3 linked regions of the Laspinema palackyanum D2c genome follow. The protein of the gene in region 1 binds, or shares a complex with, the protein of each later gene. Links are inferred from orthologs where the notes say so. Each region holds a gene or a part of one and is shown on either strand. Other genes may lie near its edges. The genes, in order: accC, accD and accB.

Region 1 (5,446 bases):
GGTTGCGTAACTGACGGGTTTCGCGATCGTGAAGGTAAATATTGGATTGTCCCTGACGGGTTCCGGCAAAGACAATATAACGCCCATCTTCCGAGATGCCTGGGTGGGAGGCGAGGATATCCAGTTGGTTTAATCCCGGAATATCGACGAGGCGGCGAGTGTTCCCATCAAACAGGTAGACATCTTGTCGTCCCTGGCGATCGGAGACAAAGGTAATAAAACGTCCCGAGATTTGCGGGGTGATATCATCACTGGGGCTATTTAAACTCCGTCCTGAAGGATCGAAGGTAAAGTTCAGCAAACGCGGATAGGTGGTGCAGCTACTCAAAAGACTGACCAGGGAAACCATTGGAATTAACAGAAAGCGCTTCACAATTTCACTGTTTTTTAATGTGAATTACCCTGAGACAAAATTTAAAATTACTGCGGTCCGGTTAGGGAAAAACCCGAGGGAACGCCATCAATGAGGTCTAATTCAATACTCGGTCCGCGATCGAGGACTTCGATATCCCACTGACCGCGACCGCCACTTTCAAAGACGATATAACGACCGTCGGGGCTAATTTTGGGATTGCGAATCCACCCTTGATAGGGTTGGTAAATGACTTGTGAACCTCGGGTGATGCGATCGTACAAAATCACCGAGGACCGGCCTTGGTTGCTGGTGAGGTAGACGATATAACGGGCGGTGTTGCTGATGCTGGGACTATCGGCGATCGCATTTTGCCGGTTCAACCCCGGTAAATCGGCAAACTGGCGATTTTGTAAGTCATATAGCAAGATATTTCGACTGCCATTGCGATTGGAGACAAAGGCTAAAAAGCGCCCATTGGCACTCAAGGACGGCTGTTCGTCGGTATAGCGACTATTGATAGAAGTTGGCCCAATGGGGATATTGGTGGGGTTGCATCCGACTAAAAAGCTGCCAAAACTTAACCCAAAAATTAGGGTTAGGCCGTGGCGGAGGAGGTTTTTTGGAGCGAATCTGTTCACCTTGGTTTTTCCCAGTTGAGGACAGGGACGCCACAATTTGGGGGGGAATGGCACGGAGGGAATCAATTAACAAAGGGTCAATTAACAAAGGGGCGATCGCCATCAATTGCCCCCGATCGCCCATTTCTGTCCCCGATTGTTTAATAATCGAAATTCCCTGTATTATCTTGCTCGTGATCGTCCTCTTCTATAGGGTCGATCGGTTGATAATCTACATAATCACTCGGTGCCGGTTCTTCTTCCGGTACAGGGGGTCTGCGGGTCCGTTCCTCCGGGGGAGGAGTCCGCGAGGGTCTTGCACCTGGGGGTCTTCTACTCCCTGAAGTTCCTGCACTGGATGGCGGACGTCGAGAGGTTCTTTCCTCCGTTGTATCCACCGTTGCCTCCCATTCCGGATAGGAAGGACCACTGGGGGGACGTTCCGTTGGACGGGGACGACGCACACGGGAACTGGGACTGGGGCGATCGCCAGGGGCTCGGCGACTGGGTGGCCGTCTGGGGGCCTCATCCGCATAATAGGGATTGCGAGCCGCTCTGGGGTCCTGAGTCCCTTTGATCCGGCGTCGGGTGGGATTTTCCTCGTAGTCGGATTCGATTTCGTCGAGTTCCGCATCCACTCGGTAGACACTACTGACGGGACGCTCCTCATCTACAATTCGCCCCGATTGGCGCTTCGCCTGATTGGTGGTGACACCGCGCAAGCGAATATTGTCAAAGGCAAAGTAGATTGCTGACCCTCCCAGCAGAATCTGACCAAACTGCATAATCGGGTCAAAGCGCCATCCGTAAAAGAACAGAATGCCGCCACAAAGTAACCCGACTGCTGCAAAAAACAGATCCGTATCTCGCGATAGTTCGGGACGCCATGAGCGGACAGCATAGAGTCCGGCCCCACCGATGGCGATCGCGATTCCGACGATACTCGCTAAGTTGAGACTAAAATTTACCATCTGCTCTCTCCTTCATCTTTTTTATGTTAGCGAGTATCCCGCTAAATCTCCACCCACTCCTGATTCGCTTGGATTGTGATCAGCATAAGTTCGGCTTTTGTCCTTCGTCAGTTGCCCTTCCCAGTCAGGGAAGAAACCTCAGCGTATAGAGAACACCTCACCTTCATCAGTGGGTTGGCGATCGCCCTACGCTGAGGTTTCCATCCAGTTCGCCGGTTTAGAACCGTTGCACTTTATCTTTCTGGCTGATGAAAATCAGAGCAGCAGTGGCGGGGATCACGATCAGGACTGCACCCCAGAAGAGGCTCCAAAACAGGTTGGCGAGTGATGGCGTCATAGTGTCTCCTTAAACAAGATTTACATTTCTATCATTTTATTAAACCGTTACCGCGTTGAGAAGTCCAGTTTCTTCCAATTCCAAAACTCCATGACTCAGGGACTCAGGGGGAGAACCAACCGCAAGGGGCAACACCAAGGGGCAGGGATTGAAATACAATAGACTTAACAAGGCTGTAACAAAACTTAAATTTTTACTCATGATGACATCGGTTGCGATCGCCAGTTGGATCATTGGCCCCCTCTTAGTCATAATGACCCTATGCTTCATCTTCCGGATTATCCTAACCTGGTATCCCCAAATCGAACTCACTAAATTTCCCTGGATCCTGATTGCCCTCCCCACCGAACCCTTCCTAGCCCCCACCCGCAAACTCATCCCCCCCCTAGGCGGTGTAGACATCACCCCCATTATCTGGGTCGGCATCATCAGTCTCCTCCGAGAAATCCTCCTGGGTCAGCAGGGATTGCTGAGGATGATGATGTAGGGAGAAGGGGTGGATAGGGAGGATGGGGGAGAAGGGGTGGATAGGGAGGATGGGGGAGAAGGGGTGGATGGTGGGTTGCCGAATCCGGCGGGGGATTTATCCCCCGCCTCATAGCTAAAGTCGGTTAAAAACCGACTAGGAACCTTATCCTAAAAGCATTTCAGTCGGTTTCAACCGACTTTAGCTGTTAGGCGGGGGTTTTAACCCCCGACGGTTGTCGCAACTCCCCCATCTCCCCCAAACCTCAACCCTTCGACATCATCTGTTCCACAAAATTGGTATAAACATCCCCTTGAATAAAATCGGGATGTTCCAGAATCTTCTGATGGAAAGGAATCGTAGTCGGGACCCCGGTGATGGCGCATTCCCGGAGTGCTCGTCTCATCCGCTTAAGGGCCGAAGGGCGATCGCAACCCCAGACAATCAACTTCCCAATCAACGAATCATAGTAAGCCGGAATATCATAATCCGTGTACACATGGGAATCCATCCGCACCCCCGGACCACCTGGAGGTAAAAACCCATTAATTCGTCCGGGACAAGGGCGAAAATTGAGATCGGGGTCTTCCGCATTAATCCGACATTCGATCGCATGACCCCGTAACTGCACATCGTCCTGACTCAGACGCAGCTTTTCCCCTTGAGCAATCCGAATCTGTTCCGCAATCAAATCCAACCCTGTAATCATCTCCGTCACTGGGTGTTCAACCTGGATCCGAGTATTCATTTCCATAAAATAGAAATGACCCGAGTAATCCAGTAGAAACTCAATCGTTCCCGCACCCGTATAATTAATCGACTTCGCCGCCTTCACCGCCGCCTTACCCATTTTCTGGCGTAAGCTAGGGGTTAGGGCCGGACTGGGGGCTTCTTCCAACAGTTTTTGGTGACGGCGCTGAATCGAGCATTCCCGTTCCCCCAAATGGATCACATTGCCATGAGCATCCGCCAGGATTTGGAACTCAATATGGCGAGGGCGTTCGATAAATTTTTCTAAATAAACCCCAGGATTCCCAAACGCCGCTTCTGCTTCCCCTTGCGCCGCTGCAAACAGTTTCGGGAGTTCACTCTCTTCCCGGACTAAGCGCATCCCCCGTCCGCCACCCCCAGCAGTTGCCTTAATAATCACCGGATAGCCGATTTTCTTGGCAATTTCCCGAGCATCTTTTTCATTGCTAATTAACCCATCGCTTCCCGGAACCGTCGGCACCCCAGCCTTTTGCATGGTTTCCTTTGCCGTAGACTTATCCCCCATTGCGCGCATCGCCTCGGGAGTCGGTCCGATAAAACTAATCTGATGATCCGCACAGATTTCGGCAAACCGCGCATTTTCCGACAAAAACCCATAACCCGGGTGAATCGCTGTCGCGTTCATGGTTAAAGCAGCAGAGATGATATTGGGAATATTCAGATAGCTTTTGGCGCTGGGGGGTTCGCCAATGCAAACCGCCTCATCTGCTAGTTGGACATGGAGCGCATGACGGTCAATCGTGGAGTGTACCGCAACCGTGGCAATCCCCATCTCCTCACAGGTCCGGAGAATCCGAAGGGCGATTTCGCCGCGATTGGCAATGAGAACTTTGGAGAATTGCATGGGCCTGCGGTTGCTCAACTCGTAAAAATCAATAAAGGATGACCGAATCCTGTGGGTGTCCCGGATTCAGCCGCATAGAAGATATGCCAACTCCAAATCCTATCATGTATCGGATAATACGAGTTTGCCTCGAAAGCAGCAAGAGGCTGAAACCCTTGTTATTGGGGGAATTTGGACAATTTGAAAAAAATCTTTCAAAATTGTGAACATTTTTGAAAAAAGTATGGTAAGTTAACTAGAGATGAGCTAAGATAGTTCATTGCCTGCGGATGTGGCGGAATTGGTATACGCGCACGTTTGAGGGGCGTGTGGCTTTGCCTTGCGAGTTCGAGTCTCGCCATCCGCATTAAATCTGAAAAGGGGTTACAACTTTTATGTTGTAACCCCTTTTGCTTTGGTGGCAATGGGAAAATTAGGGCCTTGGTTGAGCGCCGAGGTTTTAACAAAATGACCGAAATAGGAAAGATGATTGAAGCTGGCACTCCATCCGTTCTCCGAGGTGGAATCCGATTTTAGAGTGGGGATGAGAAAGGTTCATCGGGATTTGGGGTCGAGTCCGTATTCATTTACTCCAGGGGTTCCGTCTTCTAGAGTAAAAATGAAATTGGCGATCGGGACAATAAGCCACCATCCGCTATGATTCGTGTCATGCATTCTCCGAACACTCACGGCAATGGTGGGAATAAACACCGCCAGTTGATAAATAGCCGTCAGTACACTCTGATCGGTATTGGTTATTCCTCCGAGTACCTCCTCAATTATTGCTAATAAGAATCCAACGATGAAGTTGAACAAGACAAACATCCAATATTCTTTGCGTCTTGCTCGTCCATTGAATACGGCATAGTTCTTCCATACTTTCAGATACCAATTCATATCGTTTTGACCTCCCATAACCCCCATTAAAAAGAGTGGGACATCCGCTGGGGGTGCAGATCCCCAATTGATGAGATGACCCTTGGAGCAAATCAAGCCATGAAGCCATCCCTTTCTCCAGAAAGATCCCAAGCTTTTCGCGCCCTACAGGGATGAATGCAGTAGTCTGTCCTACTCAAGTCGGTTGACTCATTCTTATTTACTCTATC
Region 2 (7,093 bases), on another replicon or contig:
GTTATTGGCCCTTTCAATTATTGATTTAGATACCATGACCCTGCCGAACAAACTTACCCAGTCGGGATTGGTGGTGGGATTAGGGTTTCAGATGGTCACCGGATGGGCGATCGCTGCCAATGTCCAAGGAATTCCCCATCAGTTGATGGTGGGGATATTCGGTGCAGTGCTCGGGATTTGGGTATTGGATAGCATTTCCTTTGTCGGTTCGATCGCCTTTGGAAAAACCGCAATGGGTGCTGGAGATGCCAAACTCGCGGCGATGATGGGGGCTTGGTTAGGCTGGAAATTGATGCTGCTAGGGGGTTTTATTGCTTGTGCTGCCGGTGCCTTTATCGGAGGGGGTGCAGTCGCCTTGGGGTGGCTGGAACGCAGTAAACCCATGCCATTTGGACCCTTTCTGGCTCTGGGTGCAGCGATCGCCGCCTTGTGGGGAGAAACGATTTTATCCGCTTATCTTGACCTATTTTTTCCGTTGCAGTAAGAGGAGAGGGGAAAAGTTCGTATTTAAAAACTCCCAACTCCCCTCAAACGGGGTTTTGATTTAATCTTGCCAAAGCTTAAACTCTCGCAATCGAGACATCAATCCACGCAGGTTGCTATAGTCTTGCTGAATCTTGCGAACTCGGGCTTGAAACTCCGGCAATTTGCCTTGATATTCGGCGATGTCCTGTAAATTGACCAGATGCACAATGGCGCGATCGTAACCTTTGACCTGCTTGGTTCCAATTTCATGAAAGACCTGTTCCCAAAGGTAAGATTCCCGAGGCGCTAGTTCCTTAATCTTTTTAATTTTTTCCTGTTTTACAGCCTGTTTTTCTTTCTGCTTCCGGAGTTGGTTTAATTGGACAGCGAGGGTGAGCAGTTCAGACAGCGTGCGACCTGGTGAGTCCGACAAAGGTTGAGAGGTGGGCTTTTTGGAAAAAGATTGTAAACGCTGGCTGAGTTTGCGGTTGAGATTCAGTTCTCCTTGTAGCAAGCGCGCTAAAAAGTCATTGCGTTCCTGTTCAGAAATCTGGGGAATTCTTTTCTGTAGTTCTTGAATAGAATCCGATTTTGTTTCAGATTTCGGACTCAGTTGAGCCGCTGCCTCAATTAAATCGGGATCGAGTTCAATAAACTCGACAAAGGCTTTTAACGGTTTGGAAAGCTGGTGTAAATTAGCCGGAATAGGGGGTTCTATGCAAGTGTCTGGGTCAAAGTCATAACAAAGTTTTGCCGCCTTTAGCCAACCTAAGTACAAAACTCGGTAATCCCCTTGTAATAAATCATCGCGCAAGGCTAACATCCGGGGGAGCAATCCTTCCCCATCGGTCCAGCCATTCAAATCTTCATCAGAAATGTTGATATCGATAAGAACTGACTGTTCAGTAGTAGAAATATTAATACCATCGGGGACTTGATAGGGTTCTAACTCCACAGGATTAATCAAAGATTTGGGCAAGCGAAACATCAGTTGGCGACTCCCCCAGTTCGCCGTATAAAGCATGATATCAAAACATTTTTCTAAAAGCTGTTCCGGTTGTCCGCGAAAGTCGCCATAATTGTAGAGAAATATGGCTTGTGTCCGATTCAGTTGAACCCGACTCGACAGGGTATGGATATAGTCCTGTTCTTTCTCGGTCAAGGGACGGTCTAAGGCTTGGAATTCATAATATTGGTAGCTGCTCATGGTCGTTAGATAAGGGTTAAAGCTTTTAATCTATCAAGAAGTTGCAAGAAAATAGCCTGCCAAAGCAGGCTATTTTGAAAGCGGGTTTTATAAAGGGGATAGCGGATGAATTTCCCTAGAGAATCTTAGGCACTTTAAAATATTCGCCTTCCACATCAGGAGCAGCGTTCATAATGGATTGAAGGTCAGTAAAGGGTTGGAGTTCATCGGGACGAGTGACATTGCTGACATCGATCGCCCGGGTGGTGGGTTTGATATTCTCCGTATCCAGTTCGCTCAACTGCTCGAAATACTCTAAAATACTGCCCACTTGGGTGGTGAATTGTTCCTCTTCTGCTTCGGTGAGTTCGAGACGAGCGAGGTGGGCGACTTTGCGAATTTGTTCTCGGTCAATCATGGGTAAATGGGGAGGGTGAGGGTGAGGGTGGATGGCGATCGCCCTTTGTTTGAAAGAAAAACTGCATCAAACCGGAGAGATCGCCGCAAAAAGTTTAGGTTGAAAGAACCCAGAGACTAGAAAAACACATCCATGGTGGAACGTCCAGTGGTTTTGAGCCAGTTTTGGGCCTCAATGTAGTTATTGGGAGCCTGACGGATGGCTTGTTTCCAGTAGTCTGCGGCGCGATCGTATAACTCCTCTGCTCCCTCGGTGTCTCCTGCTTCCTTGGCTTGATCCCCTTGGTAATGCAAAATCACCGCGATATTATTGAGAGCTTGGGGCATCCGGGGATTGAGTTCCAGTGCTTGATGGTAAAATTCCACAGCTTTGTCCCGATCGCCATTGCTGGTGTGAATCAAGCCGATATTGTAGAGAATATAACTGCGATCGTAGGGGTCATCTTCCAGGGTGAGGGCTTCGTTATAGTTGTCTAAAGCTTCAGCATATTCCCCATCGGCTTGAGCCGACATTCCGTCGCGGTAGTAGGCGAAAGCTTCCTTCGCTTGTTGATTCGTGGGTAGGATCTTTAAAATGATGTCCGCTACCACGGTAAAGGTTTTGTCGATGAAGTTATCGTTGCGTTGTGTTCTGGGCATGGGGGTTTCGGTCTAAGATTGCTAACAGAGTTTGACGATTGGCTGATTCTTTAATCCTATTGTAGGCATTGTGGTTCCATCCGCTTGCTCAGAATTGAGTTTGTTGAGCCCGATTCAATAAACAGAAAGCAAGGGAGAGGATTTTTTAGTGCCAGTTCGCCCAATCTGTAGGAAAATTGAACAAAAATAGCGGTAAAATAGGGTTTCTGGGGCCTGACCTCAGAATGAAACGGGAAACAATCTTAGGTAAGATCAGTTTATTGTGACCTGGATCACAGTGAAAACGACCAGCCATCGCTGGGAGGCTGAGTTCATGCAACAGGTGCTGGAGGCCCATGAGATTCCCACTCGGATTATTGATTTAGGCATTCTTTCATATTTGGGAACCGGGAGTCCAACCGCCTTGCAAGTGCGTCCAGAAGATCGGTGGACGGCGTTGTTGTTACTCAGTCCCCCAGAAGAAGAGGAACCTGGGTCCGAACTCTGAACAACAGAGGTTGTGGAGAAACGTCAGCAGAGGAAGCGATCGCACTCTTGTTTGGGCTTCTTTGATCAAAGGCCGTGAAGTTGAATCGGTAACAAACAGAAGGGATTAAGCGTTTTCATGTCTCTATTTGATTGGTTTGCAAATCGCCGCAAGTCAGGCCCCATGAGCCAAGAGCGGCAAGAGCGAGAGATAGCCGATGGGCTATGGACGAAATGTCCGGAATGTGGGGTTTTGACCTATACGAAGGACCTCCGAGGGAATCAGATGGTTTGTCTCGAATGCGGGCATCATCTGAGGGTAGATGGATCAGAACGGATTTACCAACTCATTGATGGCACGACTTGGATGCCTTTAGATGAGAATTTGCAAGCGGTGGATGCTCTGAAATTCCGCGATCGCAAATCCTACAGCGATCGCCTCCGGGAATATCAAGACAAAACCGGCTGTTTAGATGCGGTGAAAACCGGACTCGGCAAGCTGGATGGCTTACCCGTGGCCCTGGGGGTGATGGAATTCAAATTTATGGGGGGTAGCATGGGGTCCGTGGTGGGGGAAAAACTCACCCGCCTGATTGAACGGGCCACCCGAGAACGGTTACCCCTAATTATTATCTGTGCTTCTGGGGGGGCGCGGATGCAAGAAGGGATGCTGTCCCTGATGCAAATGGCGAAAATCTCCGGAGCTCTGGAACGGCATCGGGAGAACAAGTTGCTGTATATTCCAATTTTGACCCATCCCACCACTGGGGGGGTGACGGCATCGTTTGCGATGTTGGGGGATATTATTATTGCTGAACCCAAAGCGACTATTGGGTTTGCTGGACGCCGGGTGATTGAACAAACCCTGCGAGAGAAGTTGCCGGAGGATTTTCAGTCAGCAGAGGACCTGCTGCAACATGGGTTTGTGGATGCGATCGTTCCTCGGACTCAGATTAAGAAGACTTTGGCTCAGTTGATTTGTCTGCATCAACCCCAGTCTCCGTTGTCTCATCGGATTCCCTTCCCGGATGCGATGCACTTGAGTACCACGGCGATCGACTAGATCTCTGTTCCATCATGAGGCCATAGATCGGGTAGGGTTGATTCGCGAATCAACCCTTTATAGGAATTGTAGGGTGGGCATTGCCCACATAACTGTTCGGTGGGCAATGCCCACCCTACAATTCCTACTATGGTCCTTTTCGTGCAAGAGGCTCCCACGGACAAAACTATTTTAAACCGAGGATAAGCATAAAATTAAGCAAAAGTCAAAGGTAAGAAATACCTAATTTGTAGGGAATTTATCAGAGATTGTAGGGAGACTCAGGGATAGAATGAATTGAAAAATTCCCGAAGGATTCCCCGAGTGGTGGTGGGTGCTCCAGAGATTAGTGCATCATCCATGCTTGAAGCAAAAATGCAATTTTTAGAAAGTGCCACTTACTGGCATGATAATGATATTGAAAATGGCTTAATGTTGACCTGTCTGCCAAAAATTATGGGTTTCGCCGAATTGTCGATTTCGGAAATTGCTCAAGACTATAATCTCCCGATTGAGGAGATCCTGCGGTGGTGCGATGAGCTCTCGATTGCTTATAAAAGTCCTCAAACCCTTCTGGCGTTGGAGGATGCCAAGGCAATTTTGAGTAAAATTCACGATAATCCCCCGGAGAATTCCGAATTGGAATGTTCCTGAGCGAGCTGAAACCGTGCGATCGCAACTCGAACCCAGATTAGTGGCGAATGACGGGACCCCGGGCGAGTTCGGCTTTTTAACGGGCGATCGCGAACAAACATCCTTGACATCGAGCCGAAATCATGCACAACCGCGCTAACTTGTCAAGTCTTGACCCGAGCGCGGATGACGCATTTTGAAAGCAATCAATGGACATAGGAGCAGTTCCGAACCCGTGAGCAACCGAGCTAATCAAAGCCTGAGCTGTGTTTAGCGTTCAATACCATATCCGCTTTTTTTTGAGGAAAACCATGCTGAAAAGATGCATCTGGCTGGCTGTAGCCACTGTATTCTTCACCTTTCAAATATTTGTCGGGAATGCCACGGCAGTGGAACTCGATCGCGGGATCCGCACCGTACCCTTAAACGACAGTGGCGAGACGATCGTCTTGAGCTTGCAACAAGTTGAACGAGGCAAACGGGTATTTAACGATACCTGCTCCAAATGCCATGCCGGTGGGGTGACCAAAACCGACTTCAACGTGAGTTTGAGCCAAGAAGATTTGGCCTTTGCCACTCCTCGACGAGATACGATTGAAGGGTTAATCGATTACATGAAGAATCCGACAAGCTATGACGGGGAGACGGACATTTCCGAATTACACCCCAGCATTAAGAGTGCGGATATTTTCGCCGAAATGAGAAATCTGACCGAGGACGATCTGTTCGCGATCGCCGGACACATCCTCATTCAGCCTAAAATCCAAGGCATCCAATGGGGTGGTGGTAAAGCCTACCGCTAAATCGGACCATCGGTTACAGACTGCATTCAGACTCGACCGGGCCTCACGGATGTTGTAACGGAAGGACTCAAGTGCAAAAGGGCGTTTTGGGGATTGGGAAATCAGCGATCGGTACTCCCTCTCCCCTAGGAGAGGCGATCGACAAGAGCGGGATTCTCCAAACCCCAAAACGCTCTATGCTCACCCTTGAACCCAACTCTTGTCCGTGGCACCGGCGTCGGAGTGAGAGTTTCTAACCCTGAGTGTGCTTATCCCCCCTAAAGGATTCCCGACTCATCACCTGTGGAAATCCAGGGTCAGAATTCGCGATTAAACCGCACCCCAACTCAAGTGCTAATGTTGCAAAAATTTTTAATCCGCTCAGTGGTGGCGATCGTCGTTACCTGCCTGGGTTTTATGAATTTCACATTACCGGCACAGGCCGACTCGATTGACCTCTATTTGCGCCGCTATTTGCAGGTAACCGAGCCCGTGCCCATCGAAATCAATCAGCAAGGAGAAACCCGCTTATTTTCTCCGGAGGGTTTGCATGAAGGCAAAGAGTTATTTAAACAACATTGCCTGAACTGTCATGTGGGAGGGGCAACCTTGCCCTATCCGGCAGTCTCTCTGTCCCTAGAGGACCTCAGCGGCGCAACCCCCCCCCGGAATAATCTCGAAGGGTTGGTCGCTTATATGCGGACCCCGATGAATTATGACGGCAGCGAGGACATCTACTGGTGTCGAGAGGTCTCGGAGACTTGGCTGCCGACGGAACAGGTGGAAAACATGGCGGCCTTTATTATCCGGGCGGCTCAAAAAGCACCGGGTTGGGGGACCAAAGACTTTACAGGTTAATGCCATTACTGGGCATCGAGAGGGTTAGGGTCGAATTTGCAGAGAATTTCCGAATAAGGACAGAACTGCACTCGATTGCGGCCCTCTCGTTTGGCTTGATATAAGGCGCGATCGGCAAACTCTAGTAAAGACTGGGGGTCTTGTCCGATTTGGACCCCGGCGGCGGTTATCCCCGAAAGTGGGGCGATCGCCCCACCCATGCTAATGGTTATGGGAATTTCTACCTCCTCGGCAGTGATGAACGGTTCCTGGGCGATCGCCTCTCGCAACTCTTCCCCATATTCCCAAGCCGTTTCCGGTCCAATCCCCACCGTTAAACAAATAAATTCCTCCCCCCCATAGCGATAAAACCAACTATTCGCCCGGGCCCGTCTTTGCAACCGCGCCGCAATTTCTTTGAGCACTTCATCTCCGGTGGGATGACCATAAGTATCATTCACCCGTTTAAAAAAATCCACATCAATGGCAAACAGGCAAATATAGTCGCTATAGACAGACTTCTCCTGGGCCGCAGAATGGGGGAGCATTTGGGGCAGCGCCTGTTCCATTGCCCTGCGGTTGGGTAATCCGGTCAACTCATCGGTCAGGGCCAGAGATTCAAGTAAT
Region 3 (7,094 bases), on another replicon or contig:
GAGAACAGGTGATCCCCCGTACTGGATACCAAGGGAACCCTCAGAGGACTGAAACATCCGCTCAGTTCAAAACCCCAAAATCCGCCTTTCTTATTAGTGAATATTGTTTAACCGTTGAGGAGAACTTTTGATATGCAAAATGGACAAACTCGCCGCATTCCCCTGGGTGTTATTGCCACCCTCTGTGCTGTCGTTGTCGCCGCAGGAGGTGGAACCGCTTGGTGGGCCGTGAATTCTCAAAAGGATCTCACTCTCAATGGCATGAATCCCGTTCCCACCCAACCCAGGGACCCCGGGGTAAATATCCCAGTCACCCAGGATCCGAATTTAACTCCTCCCACAGCGCTCAATCCCATCGAGCAATCGGTGCAAATTTATGTGGTCCAAGATAACGGGACCCAATTTGAATTGGCCTCTGTCCCGGTCTCCGTGCAGGCAACGGAAGAACCCGAGGCGGTGTTAAAAGCTGCCTTTGATCGCTTGGTCACTCAACCGCCCAATGGCGCTGGCTTTAGCGCAATTCCCCCGGGTACCCAAGTGCTGAATGTAGAGGTCAAGGAGAATGGCATCTATGTTAACCTCTCCCCTGAATTTACCTCCGGGGGTGGCAGTAGCTCGATGACGGCTAGATTAGGGCAGGTAGTTTATACGGCGACCACCTTGGATCCGAATGCCTCGGTCTGGATTTCCGTAGACGGGGAACCGTTGGAAGTCTTGGGGGGTGAAGGGTTAGATATTCCTCTGCCGATTACCCGCACTATTTTTGAGTCCGAGTTTCCGCTGTAATTTATTGTCCTTGTCAACAGCATGGACCCCCCAAGTCTCCTCAATTCACAGGGGCTTGGGGGGTCAATTTGTAGGGGATAAAACCTACATTCCCCAGGTTAGATCGCGCTCTAACGGATTAAGGGTTTTAACGCCCTAACGCTTATGGAGTCAAAACTTCAGGCTTCAAAAACCTAAAAATATATTGAGAATAAAGATAGAGCTGCGGAATGGGAGTTTAAAACAAATAGACCTCTCCAGGGTCAGAGCCAAAGATCCAACCTGGAGCGGCGATCGCCATGCTGTCACCGATCCCAGTCACTGCAGCGCCAAACCCTTCGGTTCGCTCTGGAAAAGGATTTCTGAACGTGGTGACCAGTTCCCCAGTAGTGCCATCAAACAGATAGGCGGATCCCTCGTTCGTGGTACTTGGATTAACTCCAGGAGCGCCAATCAGGAAATTATCTGCGATCGCCGCTACGGAAGTCCCAAACCCCTCGTAGCTTTCTGATGAGGGGTTAGAAAAGCTCAGGAGCATCTCCCCGGTACTGCCATCGATTAAATAGGCTGCTCCCGAAAACAAATCAGCTCCCTCCGCACCTACTAAAATCCTGTTACCCACTGGTGCTAAAGAGACACCAAAGGCATCACTCTGATTGGGAGCCGGACTGTTAAAGGTTTGGAGCAATGCTCCCGTTGCCGGATCCAAGAGATAGACCCGACCGGAATTAAAGCCATTCCCATCATCAAACGGTGCAGCAATTAAAGCATTATTACCCAGTGCTGCCACTTCCTGACCAAATCCATCTAAACTATAAGGCTCTGGATTTAAGAAAGTTTGGAGGAGATTACCACTGGGATCGAATAGATACGCGGCACCACTTCCGGATTGATTACCACTGGCAACCCCACCGTCACCAATCAATAGATTATTGCCTATAAACGCCACAGAGAACCCAAAGGAATCCCCAGGATTCGGAGATGGCGATCGCAGGGTTTGCACCACTGCTCCTGTATCCACGTCAAACAGGTAAGCAATTCCTGAACCTAGACCACCCGTTGCATCCCTGGGGGCCCCAATGAGTACAAGGTTACCCTGGGCTGCAATCGAGATTCCGAAGCGATCCCCCACGCTAGAAGTCGGACTGTTGAAGGTTTGTAACAGTTCTCCTGTGGTTCCATCAAACCAATAAACCACCCCAGGAACAGCATTCGGGCTATTCTTGCCCGGTGCGCCAATGAAAAGGTTCTGACCCAATGGGACCAGTTCTGCACCAAAATTATCCCCTGGGGTGGGGTTAGGGTTCCGAAAGGTCAATTTCGGTAACTGGGTATCGTCATCAATAATGTCTAGAACGGCTGTATTTTGAATTCCGATGACTGCTTCGCCCGTGGGATTAAGTAACGTTAAATAAAGGCTTTCAGTCGATTCTAATTGCGGATCGTTAACAATGGGAATTGTCACCGTTTTCTGGGTTTCTCCCGGTGCAAAATTAATTAAGACAGGCGTATTGTCGTAATCCTCTAGGGCGATCGCCTCATTACTAGACGCGGAAATCGTCACCCCTACGGTTCCCTCCCCACCATTGCGGGTTACTGTCACTGCCGCTTCAGTCGTGCCATCCTCATTAACGCTAAAATTGCTGTCGCTAAAATTTAGGGTTGCCAAATTGATAAAATCTTCTGCATCCAGAGTGCCGAGGTCAACAGACTGCAATACGGCTAAAAACTGCCCATTGGATTTATCTCGAAGCAGGACATCTGAACTATTATTTTCCGTTCCTTGAATCAATTCAAGGTCAGTAAATGTTAGACCTTCAATGAGAGCAATTTTATCGATACCATCGGTAAAATCTGTAATCACATCGGCAGAGGCGATCGCTGTCCCACCCAGATTTTTTCTTAGGAAAAAGGTATCATTGCCTTCAGCGCCGGTTAACGTATCGATCCCAATATCCCCATAAAGGCGATCGTCGCCTAATCCTCCCATCACTAAGTCATTGTCTTTACCCCCGCGTAGGATATCATTTCCAGCACCACCGATTACCGTATCATTTCCTCGGTTGCCATTTAGTTCATCTGCACCTTCACCCCCATCCAAACTATCTTCACCCGCCAGTCCTAACAGGGTGTCATTACCCAGTTCGCCCCCTAGGAAATCACTGCCATCACCCCCAAAATTGGCTTCAGGTCCTTGATCTCCAATCAGAAAATCGTTGCCATCTCCTCCGAACAACGTATCATTACCCAGATCGCCGAAACAGGTATCGTCTCCCAGGGTTCCAAAGAGGCGATCGCCGTCTTTGCCTCCGCGCACAATATCATTGCCATTTCCGCCAAAAACTGTATCGTTTCCCTGATTTCCATTCAGGCGATCGTCCCCGTCAAAACCTTCGAGGATGTCATCTCCAGAAAACCCCAAAATAGAGTCAATTTCTGGGGTTCCTGTCAAGGTATCATTTTTGTCACTGCCCAATAGAGGAGCCATATTTTAATTTCATAGGTTTGCGCATTAATTTAGCGATCAGCTAGACTGTTGATTTTTCCGGTCAAATGATAAAAATCTTAAACCAACATTCCGTAGGTTAAGTTAAAGAAGTAAATAATATTTCCGGCAGGAGGCTCCCACAACCTGAAGTATCCATTGCCGTTCCTCGGTTAAATCGGTAATTTGTTGACATCCATTAAGGGTCAGGAGATGAATCGATTAAAAGCATTGGAAAACCCATCTTAAAGTTGGAGTGGCGGTGGGGTTACCCAATTGGTTATTAATCGACTTTTTGGCCTGTGCTAGTGCTGACGTTGTGTAAGATTTCTGCGTTAACTCCTTCTTTTTCCGCAGCAGCTAGGGCAATTTAAACAAACAGTTGAGTCAGTCCCGCTTTATAGAGGACGTCGAGAACTCTCCCAAGTCGGTCATCATTGAGATGCTCTGGAGTGATCTCTTCGTACAAGAGGTGTTCTGTCGCTTTTCCCTCGAAGAACTTCTCAAATAGGTACAACGGAGCGCTCACCAAGCCTAACCCGTTGATAATCATGGCTTTGATTATGATTCCGGCACTCACGAGTTCTAGGGGGTGGCTCCCTAGCACCTGATTGATGATTTCTACCAGTCCAACCCGATGTAGGATGCCTGCTACTATGCCCAAGTGGTTAATATCTGGTCCTCTAACGGAAGATGCTATACCTGTCATACTTTTAAAAGTATTCGCCCTGTGCTATTTTACCTGCGGAATGTAGGTTTCATCCGGATTCCAGTTTTCAAAGCAAAAACCCACAACCTGAAGGGTGTGGGTTTTTGCTTATCGTTTTCCATGCAAGCTCAAAGAGCGGAATTGACGCGCTTGTTCTTCAATCCGCTCGGCAAGGCGATCGCACACGAGATTACACAGCTCGAAAATCAGCGGATCTTCCACACGATAATAAGCCGAAGTGCCTTCCGTGCGACGACTGAGGATTCCCGCTTGCAGCATAACTTTCAGATGTTTAGAGACATTCGCCTGACTGGTGGAGGTGGCATCCACTAACTCTTGTACACATTTTTCACCATTTCTGAGTAAGTTTAAGAGCTTCAAGCGCATGGGCTCACTCAAAATACTGAAATATTCCGCCACTTGTTGCAATACCTCTGGGGGTAAGGGTTGCGCTCGTTTCATGGCTGGTCCTAAAGAATTACCCATATTTATATGGTCCTATTGTAACAGTAAACCGATTTATGACAATTAAGTAATTAAAGGGAGTGAACTCAAGAGTCGATTGTCTTGAGAGCAAGGCAATCGACTCACTCATGGAGGCGGGAAAACATTACTCGGGGCTAATCCGCATTAAAGGCTGACCGTATTCTACCGGAGTGCCATTTTCGACCAAAATTTCCACCACTTGTCCGGAAACCTCAGCCTCGATTTCATTCATCAACTTCATCGCCTCAATGATGCAGACGGTTTGGCCGAGTTTGATGCGATCGCCCACGGCGACAAATGGCGGTTCATCAGGAGAGGGAGAGCGATAGAAGGTCCCCACCATTGGGGAAATGACCTCCAAAAACTTGCGATCGTTCGTCACTGGAGCCGGAGCAGCGACACTGGGACCTCCAGGAGCATTCCCCTCCGTCGGCCCAGGGGTCCCCGACGAGGTAGGGGCTGTCGGAATAGCAGGCTTAACCGGGGGACTTGAAGGGGCGATCGCCCCAGTTCCCTCAGTCGCCAGGATCAACCCCGGATCAACCGGGATCCCCACCCGCTCGGCAATTAACCTATCCTTGCGTAGGGTCAGCTCAAAATCGCCACTTTTTAAAATCAGCTCAGAAATATCCGTTCCATTGAAAGCCCCAAGCAGCTCACTCAGTTGGCTTAAATCCAGTTGCACAGTTTCTTTGACCCCGTAAAATCAACGTTATTCTTCTCTAGTTTTTCCCCATCGAGCCCAAGGGAGGGCGATCGCCTCGGTTTCCCCGGGATAAACCCACCGCGATCGCCCTCCAAGGCAGCCCAGGAGAGGGAATAAACACCACTCTCCGGAGTGCAAAGACGCACGAGGACTGACCGCTAGTCGGTAAGCGCGAAACTCTATGATTCTCGGCCCAGATAGGAATCGTTGCGGGTATCGATTTTAATCCGTTCACCGATCGTTATGAACAAGGGAACCATCACCTCAGCCCCAGTTTCCACCGTCGCGGGTTTAGTTCCACCCGTTGCGGTATCCCCTTTGATGCCCGGATCGGTTTGTGTCACTTCCAAAACGACCGAGTTGGGCAGTTCAACTTCCAGCACTTGTTCGCCCCAACGGACGACGTTTACTTCCATCCCTTCCTTGAGATACTTGACGCGATCGCCAATTTGCTGTTCACTCAAACGGGTCTCTTCATAGCTTCCCATATCCATAAACACTAACTGTTCACCTTCTCTATAGGTGTACTGCATCGTATTTTTTTCTAACGTCGCTTGTGGCACGCTCTCTGCCGCACGAAACGTGCGCTCAATCACACTGCCATTCTGGACATTCTTTAATTTCGTGCGAACAAAGGCCGAGCCTTTACCGGGTTTGACATGGAGGAATTCAACCACCCGCCACACAACCCCATCTAATTCAATTGTGACGCCGGTGCGAAAGTCGTTACTGGAAATCATGAATCTTTATTCGTGGAGAATAATCGGGATTTTATTTTACCGCGAATTCTCCCCTTCAATGGTATTGGATCAAATTCCCACTTTCCGATCCCCTCCCATCCGGACCCAGAAATTCCCCGAGATGCCCCTGTGCAACTTCCCCCAGTATGGGAAGATTGATCCATGCCGATTAAAAAGGATTCAGAGATATATTGATGCTGGCTTCAAGTCAAAAAATTACAAATTTATGGCAACGCGGCCTCAAAGCCGCTTTAATGGTCGTGCTAATGACCAGTCTCTCCCTGGGATTAAGCTCCGCTTGGTGGGATGGCGGCGACAGTTCCACCCCCAACCGCACCAGCGTACTCCCCCAAGGAAATGCCATCACCGATGGTAAAGCCCTCTTACGATATGCCTTACCCATTGAAAATTCAGCAATTCGCGAGGCCCAAAGTAGTTTAGAAGATATCTCCCAGCAACTGCGGGGCAAACGCTGGAGTCCCATAACCAGTGATATCACCAAAGCTGCCGGAATTTTTACCAATCGCGAGGCGGATATCTTGAAGGATATTCCCGAATCGCAACAAGCGAATGCGAGTGCTATCCTCGCCCAAATTAAAGAGGAAATTGGCACCTTGCGATCATCCGTCGAGGTTCAGGATAAACCCGCTACCCAGGATGGGCGCGATCGCCTCCTGGATTTAGTCGGCCAACTCGAAGAAATGATGGTCGCCGAATTCCCTTATCAAGTCCCCGCAGAATACAGCCATCTGCCTCAACTTCTGGGCCGCGCCACCGTCGCTGTCGAAACCAACAAAGGCAATCTCACCGTGGTCCTAGACGGATATAGCGCCCCGGTGACCTCCGGCAACTTTGTAGACCTCGTTCAGCGCGGATTTTACGATGGCCTAGAATTTATTCGTTCAGAAGATTTCTATGTCCTCCAAACCGGGGATCCGGTAGGACCCAACCAAGGCTTTATTGACCCCGATACGGGAGAATATCGTAATATTCCCCTGGAAATCTTCGTCCGTGGGGATAAACAGCCCACCTATGGAATTACCTTGGAAGAGGCGGGACGATTCCGAGAACAGCCAGTCCTCCCCTTCTCCGCTTTTGGGACCGTCGCAATGGCCCGCCCGGAAGATGACCCCGATGGCGGTTCTTCCCAGTTTTTCTTCTTCCTATTTGAACCGGAGTTAACCCCTGCGGGTCTCAATTTGC

The links.
Region 2: the proteins of accC (region 1) and accD are in contact, whole or in part, in a solved structure (PDB 8UXZ), measured with the Escherichia coli proteins. The link is inferred for Laspinema palackyanum D2c from one-to-one orthologs.
Region 3: the proteins of accC (region 1) and accB are in contact, whole or in part, in a solved structure (PDB 8UXZ), measured with the Escherichia coli proteins. The link is inferred for Laspinema palackyanum D2c from one-to-one orthologs.

What each region holds. Positions count from the first base shown.
Region 1 is NZ_JAMXFD010000009.1:148,892-154,337, reverse strand. Bases 2,187-4,980 are described here. They hold accC (acetyl-CoA carboxylase biotin carboxylase subunit), read right to left. Parts: upstream 4,362-4,980; coding sequence 3,012-4,361; downstream 2,187-3,011. Other genes in these bases: NG795_RS13385 (DUF805 domain-containing protein), read right to left, coding at 4,896-4,980; NG795_RS13400 (YggT family protein), read left to right, coding at 2,483-2,767; psbX (photosystem II reaction center X protein), read right to left, coding at 2,187-2,280. In the rest of the region: NG795_RS13420 (TolB family protein), read right to left, coding at 1-373; NG795_RS13415 (TolB family protein), read right to left, coding at 421-993; NG795_RS13410 (Ycf66 family protein), read right to left, coding at 1,134-1,943; more of psbX, read right to left, coding at 2,161-2,186; more of NG795_RS13385, read right to left, coding at 4,981-5,237. UniProt on the Escherichia coli protein: This protein is a component of the acetyl coenzyme A carboxylase complex; first, biotin carboxylase catalyzes the carboxylation of the carrier protein and then the transcarboxylase transfers the carboxyl group to form malonyl-CoA.
Region 2 is NZ_JAMXFD010000035.1:22,232-29,324, reverse strand. Bases 2,483-5,273 are described here. They hold accD (acetyl-CoA carboxylase, carboxyltransferase subunit beta), read left to right. Parts: upstream 2,483-3,311; coding sequence 3,312-4,235; downstream 4,236-5,273. Other genes in these bases: psbV (photosystem II cytochrome c-550), read left to right, coding at 5,159-5,273; NG795_RS25530 (hypothetical protein), read left to right, coding at 4,882-5,007; NG795_RS25535 (hypothetical protein), read left to right, coding at 4,575-4,868; NG795_RS25545 (putative signal transducing protein), read left to right, coding at 2,970-3,194; NG795_RS25550 (photosystem I assembly protein Ycf3), read right to left, coding at 2,483-2,707. Outside these bases: NG795_RS25565 (prepilin peptidase), read left to right, coding at 1-484; NG795_RS25560 (hypothetical protein), read right to left, coding at 545-1,672; Asp-tRNA(Asn)/Glu-tRNA(Gln) amidotransferase subunit GatC, read right to left, coding at 1,788-2,069; more of NG795_RS25550, read right to left, coding at 2,186-2,482; more of psbV, read left to right, coding at 5,274-5,650; NG795_RS25520 (hypothetical protein), read left to right, coding at 5,722-5,886; photosystem II cytochrome PsbV2, read left to right, coding at 5,987-6,487; NG795_RS25510 (diguanylate cyclase), read right to left, coding at 6,493-7,093.
Region 3 is NZ_JAMXFD010000008.1:195,690-202,783, forward strand. What follows is about bases 3,351-6,142. They hold accB (acetyl-CoA carboxylase biotin carboxyl carrier protein), read right to left. Parts: upstream 5,131-6,142; coding sequence 4,570-5,130; downstream 3,351-4,569. Other genes in these bases: NG795_RS12575 (ArsR/SmtB family transcription factor), read right to left, coding at 4,068-4,421; NG795_RS12585 (hypothetical protein), read right to left, coding at 5,115-5,297; efp (elongation factor P), read right to left, coding at 5,331-5,891; NG795_RS12595 (peptidylprolyl isomerase), read left to right, coding at 6,086-6,142. In the rest of the region: NG795_RS12560 (GerMN domain-containing protein), read left to right, coding at 133-786; NG795_RS12565 (Calx-beta domain-containing protein), read right to left, coding at 1,004-3,253; more of NG795_RS12595, read left to right, coding at 6,143-7,094. UniProt on the Escherichia coli protein: This protein is a component of the acetyl coenzyme A carboxylase complex; first, biotin carboxylase catalyzes the carboxylation of the carrier protein and then the transcarboxylase transfers the carboxyl group to form malonyl-CoA.